3 regions of the Lelliottia nimipressuralis genome follow, and region 2 is predicted to be linked to each of the others. Evidence: predicted binding sites of a transcription regulator. Region 2 holds the regulator's gene; each other region holds the start of a gene.

Region 1 (4,578 bases), 1.8 Mb from region 2:
TCGACGGGATGATGATTATCGGTATGTTCGGCGGCTGTTTTGCGGCGGCGCTGTGGGCCAATAACATCAAACTGCGTATGCCCCGCAGCCGTATTCGTATTGCGCAGGCCATCGCGGGCGGAATTATCGCCGGGTTTGGCGCGCGTCTGGCGATGGGGTGCAACCTGGCGGCCTTCTTCACGGGTATTCCTCAGTTTTCCCTGCATGCCTGGTTTTTCGCCGTGGCGACCGCCATCGGTTCTTACTTTGGCGCGCGTTTCACGCTGCTGCCCATCTTCCGCATTCCGGTCAAAATGACCAAAGTCAGCGCCGCCTCACCGCTCACGCAAAAACCGGATCAGGCTAAGCGCCGTTTCCGTCTGGGGATGCTGGTCTTTTTCGCGATGATTGCGTGGGCACTGTGTACCGCATTTAATCAGCCAAAACTGGGGCTGGCGATGCTGTTTGGCGTCGGCTTTGGGCTGCTGATCGAACGCGCGCAAATCTGCTTTACCTCGGCGTTCCGCGATATGTGGATCACCGGCCGCACCATGATGGCAAAAGCGATCATTGCCGGGATGGCGGTCAGCGCCATCGGTATTTTCAGCTATGTGCAGCTGGGCGTGGAGCCAAAAATCATGTGGGCCGGCCCGAACGCGGTGATTGGCGGTTTGCTGTTTGGCTTCGGTATTGTGCTGGCGGGCGGATGCGAAACCGGCTGGATGTACCGTGCTGTAGAAGGACAGGTACACTACTGGTGGGTCGGTCTCGGCAACGTCATCGGCTCGACTATTCTGGCCTATTACTGGGACGATCTCTCGCCTGCACTCGCCACTAGCTGGGATAAGGTCAATCTGCTGAACACCTTTGGTCCGTTGGGCGGGCTGCTGGTCACCTACGCCCTGCTGTTGATCGCCTTTTTACTGGTTATCGCCCAGGAGAAACGATTCTTTCGTCGCACCGCGCGTAACACTGAAACACAGGAGAATGTGGCATGACGCAAATTGTCCCTGATTATCGCCTCGATATGGTTGGCGAACCTTGTCCGTACCCGGCCGTCGCCACCCTCGAAGCCCTGCCGCAACTGAAGAAAGGGGAAATTCTGGAGGTGGTGAGCGATTGTCCTCAGTCGATCAATAACATTCCACTGGATGCCAAAAATCACGGCTATACCGTGTTAGATATTCAGCAGGACGGCCCGACCATTCGCTATTTGATTCAGAAGTAACGCCCCTCTCACAACGTTCCCCAGCGGGAACGTTGTTCCCTCCGCATTGCCGATGAAAAAACAACCAACACGTTGCGTTAGCTCTCATTTTCTTTTTATCACGAAGAATACTGTATCCACAGTTTCCATGAGGATAATCTGATGAAAAAGTTACTGATATGTTGTCTGTTCGGCAATACCGCCCAGTCGCTTGCCAGGAAAATGCAGCATGCTGCTGATGCGCGCGGAATGAAACTGCTGATAAGCGCCGTCGGGCTGGATAATTTCGCCAGCGTCGCCCCGGCTTTTGACGCCTTTTTAGTCGCGCCGCATATTCAATATAAGCTTGAAGAATTACGGGCAGTGATTGGCGAAGGCCAGCCGATCACGGTTATCGAAAGCTATCCGTTTGCCTCACTGGACGGTGAGAAAGTGCTGGAGTTTGTACTTAAGCATATGCCGGAGCTGGTGGCATAGCGTTGATCAATGAAAACTGGCCGCAGTACGACCAGTTTTTTACGAGCGTCGAAGCAATCAGAAACGATAACCCGCCGAGAACATAAACACCCATGGGTCCAGGCGCGTATGAACGCTCTGCTGTTCGCCGCCAGCCTTGAAGCGCACGTCGGTGTCGATATCCATATACCAGACGGACATGTTCAGCAGCCAGTCGCGGTTGATCAGATAATCCAGCCCGACCTGCCCCGCAGCACCCCAGGAATCTTTCAGACTCAGATCGGAAAGACCATTCTCTTTACCCGTATCGTTAAACTTCTCGTCGAAGAAGGTGGTGTAGTTCACACCTGCACCGATATACGGACGCACTTTGCTGCTGGCATCACCAAAGTACCACTGCGCCATCAGGGTTGGCGGGAGCTGATGAACCGTTGCAATATTTCCCGTCGGACCGGTGCCGACTTTGTGGCGGAATGGCGTTGCCGCCAGAAGTTCAATACCGACATTTTCCGTTGCCATATAGGTGAACGTCAGGCCCAGTTGGGTATTGTTGCTGACGTTAAAGCCGCCCAGACTCCCCAGCACATTGTCCGATCCCTCTGTCGGACGAACCGTTGCCGAACCCGCACGAATAAAGAACTCGCCCGCTTCATGTGCGTACGCACCGCCAGAAATACTGCTTAAGATCAGGGCTGCCACTGCTAACTTTTTCATATCCGCTCCATCGTTGTGGTTTTATTGGCGCGGTGAATATACTCATAAATAAGTAACAAGTGATCTAACTCAGATCACACTTGGTCTGGTAATTTAACATTCATTGATCCAGATTAATTTTTGCCGTGCAAACGGACATGCATATTCTCGTCTCAGGTCAATTTTGCAAAATGACCGAGGCTTTACAAAGATATGCTTTTCCATACAAGTCATGGTGCTGCCACGACAGAGTTATCCAGGGTACAATTGCCCGCTTATTAATACCTGCAATACTCAAGGAGAGTGCATGTCTATCACGGCGAAGTCCGTCTACCGTGACACGGGGAATTTCTTCCGCAATCAGTTCATTACTTTTTTACTGATCGCCTTGCTTTGCGCGTTTATCACGGTGGTGCTTGGCCATGCGTTTTCGCCGAGTGATGATCAAATTGCCACCCTGAGCCAGGGCGATCATCTCGCCGGCAGCGGCGGGCTATTTGATCTGGTTCAGAACATGACGCCAGAACAGCAGCAGATTTTGCTGCGCGCCTCTGCGGCATCGACCTTCTCGGGTTTGATCGGTAATGCGATTCTGGCGGGCGGTGTCTTGCTGATGGTTCAGCTCATTTCTGCGGGACATCGCGTCAGCGCCCTGCGCGCCATCGGTGCCAGTGCGCCTGTACTGCCTAAACTGTTCATCCTGATCTTTTTGACCACCATGCTGGTGCAGATTGGGGTGATGCTGGTGGTCGTGCCGGGTGTACTGCTGGCAATTATCCTCTCGTTCGCCCCGGTGATGCTGGTGCAGGACAAGATGGGAATATTTACAGCCATGCGCAGCAGTGTAAAACTGGCATGGGCAAATATGCGCCTGGTGGCCCCGGCGGTGATCAGCTGGCTGCTGGCCAAAACCCTGCTGCTGCTGTTTGCACCGAACTTTGCGGTATTGACGCCAAACGTCGGTGCGGTGGTTGCAAACACGCTGAGTAACCTGATTTCAGCCGTGTTGCTGGTCTATTTATTCCGCCTGTATATGTTGATTCGCCAATAGTTTCCCTGAAAGCAGATAATGGAATCGAAGAATGAAGCAGTTTCTTGATTTTTTACCGCTGGTCGTGTTTTTCGCGTTTTACAAGCTCTACGACATCTATGCCGGCACAGCCGCGTTGATCGTCGCGACGGCCGTGGTGCTGATTTACAGCTGGGTGCGTTACCGTAAAGTCGAAAAAATGGCGCTGATCACCTTTGTACTGGTGGCGGTGTTTGGTGGATTAACCCTGTTCTTCCATAACGATGAATTTATCAAATGGAAAGTGACGGTCATTTACGCGCTGTTCGCGGGTGCGCTGCTGTTCAGCCAGTGGGTGATGAACAAACCGCTGATTCAGCGCATGCTAGGAAAAGAGATCACCCTTCCTCAGGAAGTGTGGTCGCGCCTGAATATCGCCTGGGCGCTGTTCTTTATCCTCTGCGGGCTGGCGAATATCTACATTGCGTTCTGGCTGCCGCAGAATATCTGGGTCAACTTCAAGGTCTTTGGCCTGACGGCGTTGACGCTGATTTTCACGCTGCTCAGCGGTGTGTATATCTATCGTCATATGCCTCATGACGATAAGTAATAAATAAAACAAAGTAGTCATATACATCAATAATTTAACACCAATCTTGATGTGTGATTATGATTAAAAGCACGCTTAAATGTACACTTTGTACGAAGCGTGCTTTTTTTTCAGCGGCGTTTTGCGTAGCTCCTTCCAGTTTCGCCACGTTCCGCTTTACCACGCCCGTCTCATCCGACATCATGCCCGTGCCATAAATCAAATATTTTACGGTGCGCACCAATTTTTCTCCCTGCCCTATACTTTCAGTCTGACTGGCTGGAGGTTTCTATGTGTGGACGCTTTTCACAATCAATGACCCGCGATGACTATCTGGCTCTGTTGGCTGATGAAGCCGACCGCGACATTCCATACGACCCGGAACCTATTGGCCGGTACAACGTCGCGCCCGGAACCAAAGTGCTGCTGCTGAGCGAACGAGACGAGGAACTGCATCTCGATCCGGTGTTCTGGGGATACGCGCCCGGGTGGTGGGATAAACCGCCACTGATTAACGCGCGTGTCGAGACGGCGGCCACCAGTAGAATGTTTAAACCTCTCTGGCAACATGGCCGAGCGATCTGCTTTGCTGATGGATGGTTTGAATGGAAGAAGGAAGGCGACAAGAAACAACCCTACTTCATC
Region 2 (4,578 bases):
CCCGTGACATGAGCGAGCGCGGCCATTCGCGTGAAGCGGTGATGGATTCGGTCGTGCGCTCGATGGAAGATTACATCAACTTCCTGACGCCGCAGTTCTCGCGGACCCACATCAACTTCCAGCGCGTCCCGACGGTGGACACCTCTAACCCGTTTGCGGCGAAAACAATTCCGTCGCTGGACGAGAGTTTTGTGGTGATTCACTTCCGCAATCTGGAAGACATTGATTACCCCTGGCTGCTGGCGATGCTGCAGGGCTCATTCATTTCCCATATCAATACATTAGTGGTCCCGGGCGGGAAGATGGGGCTGGCGATGGAGCTGATCATGATGCCGCTGGTGCAACGGCTGATGGAAGGCAAGAAGATCGCCTGAGTTCAGTCGCCGGGGAGCGCTTCGCTATCCGGCTGAATCATGCGGTGACAGGCCCGGCAAGCGTAGCGCTACCGGGCGTAGTGTTAAGCGTCGATCACTTCGTAGGAATGCGTAATGTTCACCGCTTTTTCCAGCATCAGCGCCACGGAGCAGTACTTCTCCGCAGACAGATCCACCGCACGGGAAACCGCCGCATCCTTCAGCTCTTTACCGGTGACGATAAAATGCAAGTTGATGTGCGTAAACAGACGTGGCGCCTCTTCGCGACGCTCTGAGGTCAGCTTCACTTCGCAGTCCGTCACGTCATGACGACCTTTCTGCAGAATCGAAACCACGTCAATCGCGCTGCATCCGCCCGCCGCCATCAGTACCACTTCCATCGGGCTTGGCGCTTTATCTCCGGAGTTGCCGTCCATCAAAATCTGGTGTCCTGAAGCGGATTCGCCAAGGAACGTTAAACCTTCAACCCATTTCACACGCGCTTGCATTTTCATTAACTCCAAAGTTGCATTTTTCCGAACAGATTACGCGTGCGTTACAATTCTCGCAACGGAAGGCGACCTGCATCATGCTGAAGCGAGACACCAGGAGACACGCGGCTAAAGCTATGCTAAAACAGTCTCGATGCTACAGTAATACATTGACGTTACACATGTATGCAGAGGACATCAAACTTTACTGGCTGCGAACAGTGCGACAGCCACTTCCCAGGTACGGGTAAGAATTCGATTGCAACCCCAGAGTCAGGATGCGATTTTGACTCTGAGACAGCTTATAACAGAGGATAACAGCGCATGGTGCTTGGCAAACCGCAAACAGACCCGACTCTCGAATGGTTCTTGTCTCATTGCCACATTCATAAGTACCCATCGAAGAGCACGCTGATTCACCAGGGTGAAAAAGCGGAAACGTTGTATTACATCGTCAAAGGCTCGGTGGCAGTGCTGATCAAAGATGAAGAAGGGAAAGAGATGATCCTTTCTTATCTGAACCAGGGCGATTTCATCGGTGAACTGGGCCTGTTTGAAGAAGGCCAGGAACGTAGCGCCTGGGTGCGTGCGAAAACCGCGTGTGAAGTTGCAGAGATCTCCTATAAGAAATTCCGCCAGCTGATCCAGGTGAACCCGGACATCCTGATGCGTCTTTCTTCGCAGATGGCTCGCCGCCTGCAGGTCACTTCCGAGAAAGTGGGTAACCTCGCCTTCCTGGACGTAACAGGCCGCATCGCGCAGACCCTGCTGAACCTGGCGAAACAACCTGACGCCATGACCCACCCGGACGGTATGCAAATTAAAATTACCCGTCAGGAGATTGGTCAGATCGTCGGCTGTTCTCGTGAAACCGTTGGCCGTATCCTGAAAATGCTGGAAGATCAAAACCTGATCTCCGCTCACGGTAAAACTATCGTGGTCTACGGAACGCGTTAATTCCGGAACGAACGGCGTGCCATCGCGAGGTGTCACGCCGTTTTTGTCTCTGACGATCATGTGGCGCAGGCTGATTTATCACCCCGAAGTTAACTACGCACTACGTCAAACTCTGGTGTTATGTCTTCCCGTGGCTGTCGGTTTAATCCTGGGCCATCTGCAACATGGGCTGTTGTTCTCTCTCGTTCCTGCCTGCTGCAACATTGCCGGTCTCGATACACCGCATAAACGCTTTTTCAAACGCCTGATTATCGGCGGCTGCCTGTTCGCCGGATGTAGCCTGGCCGTGCAGCTGCTGCTGGCCCGTGATATCCCGCTGCCGTTAATCCTGACCGTGCTGGCTATGACGCTGGGCGTCACGGCGGAGATCAGTTCGCTGCACGCTCGCCTACTGCCCGCCTCACTGATAGCCGCTATTTTCACACTGAGCCTCGCCGGAAATATGCCCGTCTGGGAGCCGCTGCTGATCTATACGTTCGGTACCCTGTGGTACGGGCTGTTTAACTGGTTCTGGTTCTGGATGTGGCGGGAGCAGCCCCTGCGCGAATCCCTGAGCCTGCTCTACGTCCAGCTCGCGGACTATTGCGAAGCCAAATACACCCTGCTGACGCAACACACAGACCCGGAAAAATCATTGCCCCCGCTGCTTACGCGCCAGCAAAAAGTGGTCGACTTAATCAGCCAGTGCTATCAGCAGCTGCATATGCTGGCGGCCAATAAAAACCATGAATACAAGCGACTGCTGCGCGTCTTCCAGGTGGGGCTTGATCTACAGGAGCATATTTCGGTCAGTCTGCATCACCCGCAGGAGGTGCAAAAACTGGTGGAGCGCAGCCACGCCGAAGCGGTGATCCGCTGGAATGCCCAGACGGTCGCGGCCCGCCTGCGGGTGCTGGCTGACGATATTCTTTACCACCGTTATCCCACGCGTTTTACAATGGATAAACAGCTGGGCGCGCTGGAGAAAATTGCCCGTCAGCATCCGGATAATCCGGTTGGGCAGTTTTGCGCGTGGCACTTTAGCCGCATCGCACGCGTGTTGCGCACTCAGCGCCCGCTCTACCCGCGCGACCTGATGGCCGATAAACAAAAGCGTCTGCCGCTGCTACCGGCACTGAAAAGCTATTTATCACTGAAATCTTCCGCCCTGCGCAATGCCGCACGCATCAGCGTGATGCTGAGCATCGCCAGCCTGATGGGCGTCGCGCTGCACTTACCCAAGCCCTACTGGATTTTAATGACCGTGCTGTTTGTCACGCAGAATGGCTATGGCGCGACGCGCGTGCGAATACTGCACCGTGCGCTCGGGACGTTTGCCGGGCTGGTGATTGCCGGTATCACACTGCACTTCCATGTTCCTGACGGCTATACCCTGCTGGGAATGCTGGTCATTACCCTGGTCGGCTATCTGATCATCCGCAAAAACTACGGCTGGGCAATGGTTGGGTTTACAGTGACGGCGGTATATACCCTGCAACTGCTGACCCTGAACGGCGAACAGTTTATCGTGGCGCGACTGGTGGATACATTGATTGGCTGTCTGATCGCCTTTGGCGGCATGGTCTGGCTGTGGCCACAGTGGCAGAGCGGGCTGCTGCGCCAGAACGCCCACGACGCCCTTGAAGCGGACCAGCAGGCCATTCGTCTGATCCTGAGCGACGATCCCAAACCTTCGCCGCTGGCGTACGAGCGCATGAAGGTCAACCAGGCGCACAACGCGCTGTATAACTCCCTCAACCAGGCGATGCAGGAGCCGGGCTTTAATTCAGACTATCTGGCAGATATGAAACTGTGGGTGACGCACAGCCAGTTCATCGTCGAACACATTAACGCGATGACGACCCTGGCGCGCGAGCACACGATGCTGACGCCGGATCTGGCGCAGCGCTATTTGCAGTCGTGTGAAATTGCATTGCAGCGTTGTCAGCAGCGTCTGGAGTACGACGCGCCGGGAGAGTCGGGAGACTCGAACATTCTGGAAGCGCCAGAGACGCTCACCCACGGGCCGATGAGCACTCTGGAGCAGCATTTACAGCGCGTAATAGGACATCTGAACACCATGCACACCATTTCGTCGGTGGCATGGCGTCAGCGTCCGCATCACGGGATTTGGCTGACGCGGATTATGCGCCGTAAGACGTCGTGAGGTTTGCGGCTCCGTAGGTCGGAACAAAACGAAGCCGCGACTCCATTAGCCCTGAACGATCTTCTTCACTGCACTGGCAAAGCGGTTCATACCGTCATCGATATCCTGCCCTTCAATCACCAGCGACGGCGCAAAGCGCATCACATCCGGCCCGGCATTCAACACCATCACCCCTTCGTGGGCAGCGGCGTGGAGGAAATCGCGCGCGCGACCTTTGTACTGCGGCTTCAGTTCCGCACCGACTAACAGTCCCATGCCGCGAATATCGCTGAACACGTCGTACTGCGCGTCGATCTGCTGGAGATGCTGCACAAACTGCTCACGCTTCGCGTTTACGCCGTTCAGCACTTCCGGGGTGTTGATAATATCGAACGCCGCCCCGGCGATCGCGCACGCCAGCGGGTTGCCGCCATAAGTGGAGCCGTGAGAGCCGACGTGGAAGGCCGAGGCGATCTCTTGCGTCGTCAGTACGGCGCTCACCGGGAAACCGCCGCCGAGCGCTTTGGCACTGGTCAGGATATCTGGCGTTACGCCGTAGTGCATATAGGCAAACAGATCGCCGGTACGTCCCATACCGCTCTGCACTTCATCAAAGACCAGCAGCGCCTGATGCTCATTGCACAGCTCGCGC
Region 3 (4,578 bases), 800 kb from region 2:
GCTGTCCACGCCCGACCTCCACCACTCCGGCACTAAAGGTGAGGAGCAGAGATTTATCGCCCACCCACATCGGCCGCTCCAGCAGTGCCGCGCGCAGTTTTGTCGAGAGGGCTATAGCCGCTTCACAGTCCGCCTCTGAGAGTAGAAGTAAAAACTCTTCTCCGCCAACCCGCCCCAGCGCGGAATGTGCGGGGCTTAACTCGCGCAGGCGATCGCAGAAGTGGATCAGCGCAGCATCACCCACCTGATGGCCCCACTCGTCGTTGATCTGCTTGAAATAATCCAGGTCAAACATCAGCACGCAGAAAGGGCTATCGTGCGATTGATTGCGCTCAAGAGCGCTCTGCAGCGCCTGTAAAATCGCCGAACGATTCAAGCAGCCGGTCAGGTCGTCGGTGGTGGCTTTCAGCGCCAACTGCTGCTCGGCTTTTTTACGCTCGGTGATATCCAGACCAATATTCAGAATAGAGCCGTCCGGCAGCAGAATGTTCGACCACAGAATGGTGAGTTCTTCCCCGTCTTTACGGATCGGATGCCACTCGTACATATCTTTCAGAGGCGACACATGGACCGATTCGCGGACCCGCTGCCGCACTTCCGGATCGGGATAAAAGAGCGCCAGAGGATCGGGATACATATTGATCTCCGCCATCGTCCAGCCAAATATCTTTTCACACTCCATATTCCACAGTACGCAGCGATTACGCCGATCAAAAGAGTTCATTAATACCGGCGCGCGTTCAAATAACGTTTTGTATTGCGTCACCACCAGCTGCATCTCTTTTGCCGTTCGCTCGCGGGAAATCATATCGGCAAAATAATCTTTTAATTTTTCGACCAGCACGACCACCACATTTTTCAGCGTCGGTAATGCACACAATCGTTGCGAAAACCCCAGGAAGAAATAGCCGTTGCAGCTGCCATCCCGGGAAGAGAGTTTACATAACACGCCGCTTTGTAATTGCACATAACCCGGATGCTGGGCGTTAAAAAGCGAGCGGCCAATATTTTCTTTCCAGTAAATGGCGCGCCACGAGCGGTGATGACGCTTCATCAGCGTGCTGGCAAGAAAATCGGTCACTTCAAAAGAGTGGCAGGTGACATCACCCGCGCAAACCACGCGCGGCAAGCCGCTATCATCATCCACACTCACCCACGCCAGCGCCGAACCCAGCGAGCGGTTGATCGTTTCCAGCATCTCAGTCAGCGAACACTGGGACGTTAACAGCGGCATCAATTTTGCTAAAGCATGCAAAGCCTGCATGCTGTCGTTAACAATTTCGCGGCATGTCTCTTTCATCATGTTTATTCGCAGGTCGTTGAAACTTAGAAAACAGGCGCAACGAATAACTCAGGATTCGAATAATCTCATTGAGAGCTTTTATTCCAGGCAACGCATAAATATGTGAAAAATTGCATGTGTGTGTGAATAATAAGTGACACCAGAGAATAAAAAGCAATGAATTCAGTAACCTGAATTATTAATTGTGTATATTTTATTGTCCGTTCAAGCATAAGCCATAGGTCTAATACTGTAAATATTGTACAGACCCCTCCTGGCTGTAGAGACTTTTGTATCTCAATGAATTCGTTATAAAGACGTACATGAAATCACGATTAGTCTGCAAAGATATATTTTGCGTACCCCTTCTTTTACTGAGAAGGGTTAAAAAGCGCACATTTTTGCCGCAACGAGACTGGCGAATAAAAGAACAAATGTGATATAGTTCACACATATTCTGTAACGCGAAACACTGTTTCATTGTTGTTCACACGCTTTTCGAGGATTTGGTTTTATGGCGACCATTACCACCAGCATGGTTTTACTGCGCTGGCCGTTGTTGAGTGCGGTTTTGATGTTTTTAGCCAGCACGCTGAACATTCAATTTCGTAAATCTGACCTTGCGGGGCTGGCGGTGATTAGCACCTTACTGGGCGTGGGCGCTGCATGCTGGTTCGCGACGGGATTACTGGGTATCACCATGGTGGACGTGGCGACGATCTGGGGCAACATGAAAGAGGTGATGATCGAAGCGATGAGCCATACTCCGCCTGACTGGCCGATGGTCATTACCTGATCGCTGCGTGTTTAGTCCTCACATCCCGGCCCTCTCACATAGAGAGAGGGTCAGGATAGCAGGCACAAGCCGTTAGAAAATGCCCTTCTGCCGCACCTTCTTCATCTTCTCCGTCGGCGCATCCACCTGACTCAAATCCAGCTCCTCTTTGCCACTCGCCGCACGCTCAGGTTCCGCCGCCGTTTTCCCGGCCATTCTTAACTGCTGTAACGCCAGCTTCTGCTGCTCCAGCAGCGGCTTCAGGGCCGCAACTTCGTCACGAATCATCTGTAACTGCGCCAGCTGCTCTGCGGAAGTATCCACCGCTTTTTCCGGCACAGACTCCTGCGGCGTCAATTCCTCCAGCAGCTGCGCGAGCGTTAGCGTTTCGCGCCCCAGCGATTCCGCCACATGGTGGCACAGGGACGGGTCCATCAGGTGCAGCTGCAGGCCCGCCAGGTAGACGTCACGGTGGAACGCGCGGATCTCCATATTCGTGTCGTCAATACTGGCAGACTTGTCCATGGACTGATGCCACTTTTGCAGCTGCTGCATCGCGCGCAGATCCGCGCGCGACTGGTCTGGCGTCAGGTGCAGGGACAGATTGACGCGGCGAATCTGTCCCTTACACATCGTCACCCACCTCGGCCATTAACGGCTCCTCGACCGTCTGCGCACCGGCGTCAGAGTGGTACAGGCAGATTTCGCGCGACAGGGCGCTCTGCGGATTTTCAATGCTCACCACGCGATCGCCGAGGGTCGCGTAGACGTCGCGAATCGCCCCTTCGATCAGGTGCGCACCGCCGCCGACCAGGTAAACGCGGTTCGGGTTTTTGGCGAATTTTTTCGCTTCGTAAGCGACCTGATCGCCCAGCTCCTGAATTTTAATCTCAATCTTTTCGAGGATGTCGTCGATGCGCGATTCGTCGTTAATCACGCTTTTTACAAAGTTAAGATCGTGGCGGCGCTTGATCAGCTCATTCGCCACCAGATAGCTGGAGTCACTGTCGGCAGCGGCCAGCAGTTTGCGCGTCGCGTCCGTCACCATCGCCACGCCGATTTCGTTGTTGCCGTAGATGGCCGACACATCGTCAAATTCGCCAATCACCACGCCCATATCCAGGGTGGTGCCGCCGCAGTCGATCACCAGCGATTTGGTAAATTCATTAACGTTCGAGTTGAGCAGATGGGACAGCGCCGCAGGCAGGCTCTCCGGCATCACCTGCACATCCACGATGCGGAACAGCTCGCCTTTGTTCAGGGTGATATCGCGCATCAGATTCTGGCGCTTCGCTTCGATGCGTTCTTCGTTACGCTGACAGTCGTCCGGCTTGTAGAACTGGGTGATCGGTAAGGTCACAATCACCTCTACGTCGCACGGCGTTACCCCGGTCTGAAGCAGGGCGTGATGCACCGCCAGCAGGTTTAGATCGTCATATTGATAATCGATATGGGTGGTGGAGAGCGCCTTATCGGACGTGGCATCGTAGGTGTATTTGGTGGTGCCGATGGTGTAGTTGTGCACCGCCTGGCCGCGCAGCAGCGCCGCGCTCTTCCAGTCTTTGCGGAAGGAGTTTGGCGAGACCACGGTCTTCAGGGTGCCGTTTTCAATCCAGCTGATTTTGACGTTAGTGGAACCGTCGTCGATGGCGAATTTTTTGCAAGTCTGGGTCATGGAAAATGTCTCAATCGTTCTGAAAAAGGGGGCCGCGTCAGAGCACAGCCTCGTCAGTTAAAATGCGGCGGGCACCGAGATAGTGGTTCTGCCAGAAGTTATCGGAAAGCTGGCTGATACGAATATTCAGGCCGGTGCGCGGGGCTTCGATAAATTTGCCGTCCCCAAGATAGACGCCGACGTGATCCGCGCCGGGGCGCTGGTTGATGTTGAAGAACACCAGATCGCCGCGTCGCAATTTGTCCTGTTTTATCTGGCGCAGCGTGCGGTCCTGATACATACCGTTGGCGGTGCGCGGCAGATTGCGGCTCAGCACCGGCGTGAACGCGTAGAACACCAGGCCGCTGCAATCAAAGCCCTGCTCCGGCGTCTGGCCGCCCCAGACGTAGGGTTTGCCAATCTGCTCTTGCAGCAAATGAATCACTTTTTTCAGCGACGCCTGCAGGCGCGGGCTCATCTTCTCGACGGGGAGCGGCTCCCAGATCATGTCCGTAGAGAGCTTTCCGGGCTGCCAGCGTTTATGCATCGCCAGCTGTTCGCGATTTTGTACCCGCTCAAGGCGTTTCGCCTCGCTCAGCTTGCGCTTTTGCTCCGGCGTCACCGGCACCACGGCGATGCGGGTGCGGGCTTTTTTCAGCAGCGCCGCGCGATTGCGCATCCGCGTTTTGGCGGCGGCCTCTTCTTCGGAGACCGTCTCACGCCGCGGCGCGGCGTCGGCATGAAAAGTCCCGGCCACCATCAGCGCGGCAGCCAGCGCCATACAGCGCAGGATCGGGAAAGGGATAAAGGTCAACATCACTCAATCGTCTATTGTTTCTGCGAGAGTTTATCAATGATCGGCTTGAT

The links. Region 2 encodes CRP, which controls carbon source genes, mostly activating them, when cyclic AMP is high. Its sites were predicted from a motif close to ATGTGANNNNNNTCACAT; they were not measured.
Region 1: a site for CRP is predicted at 2,414-2,431, ahead of ompW (outer membrane protein OmpW). Genes of this name have one in related genera too.
Region 3: a site for CRP is predicted at 1,717-1,734, ahead of ACB496_RS01625 (YjcB family protein). Genes of this name have one in related genera too.

The regions. Positions count from the first base shown of each region.
Region 1 covers NZ_CP167172.1:2,440,336-2,444,913, forward strand. Annotated here, with positions in the region: gene yedE (selenium metabolism membrane protein YedE/FdhT) at 1-977, shown strand, start outside; gene yedF (sulfurtransferase-like selenium metabolism protein YedF) at 974-1,207, shown strand; gene ACB496_RS11460 (PTS sugar transporter subunit IIB) at 1,349-1,663, shown strand; gene ompW (outer membrane protein OmpW) at 1,721-2,356, opposite strand; partial or broken gene ACB496_RS11470 (YkgJ family cysteine cluster protein) at 2,531-2,617, shown strand; gene ACB496_RS11475 (YciC family protein) at 2,643-3,386, shown strand; gene ACB496_RS11480 (septation protein A) at 3,418-3,954, shown strand; gene ACB496_RS11485 (SOS response-associated peptidase) at 4,225-4,578, shown strand, end outside.
Region 2 covers NZ_CP167172.1:4,251,485-4,256,062, forward strand. Annotated here, with positions in the region: gene ACB496_RS20480 (phosphoribulokinase) at 1-374, shown strand, start outside; gene ACB496_RS20485 (OsmC family protein) at 458-862, opposite strand; gene crp (cAMP-activated global transcriptional regulator CRP) at 1,169-1,801, shown strand; gene ACB496_RS20495 (YccS/YhfK family putative transporter) at 1,860-3,947, shown strand; gene ACB496_RS20500 (aspartate aminotransferase family protein) at 3,993-4,578, opposite strand, start outside.
Region 3 covers NZ_CP167172.1:337,765-342,342, reverse strand. Annotated here, with positions in the region: gene ACB496_RS01630 (diguanylate cyclase) at 1-1,300, opposite strand, end outside; gene ACB496_RS01625 (YjcB family protein) at 1,797-2,078, shown strand; gene ACB496_RS01620 (hypothetical protein) at 2,151-2,690, opposite strand; gene parM (plasmid segregation protein ParM domain-containing protein) at 2,683-3,732, opposite strand; gene ACB496_RS01610 (C40 family peptidase) at 3,770-4,528, opposite strand; gene lafU (putative lateral flagellar export/assembly protein LafU) at 4,540-4,578, opposite strand, start outside.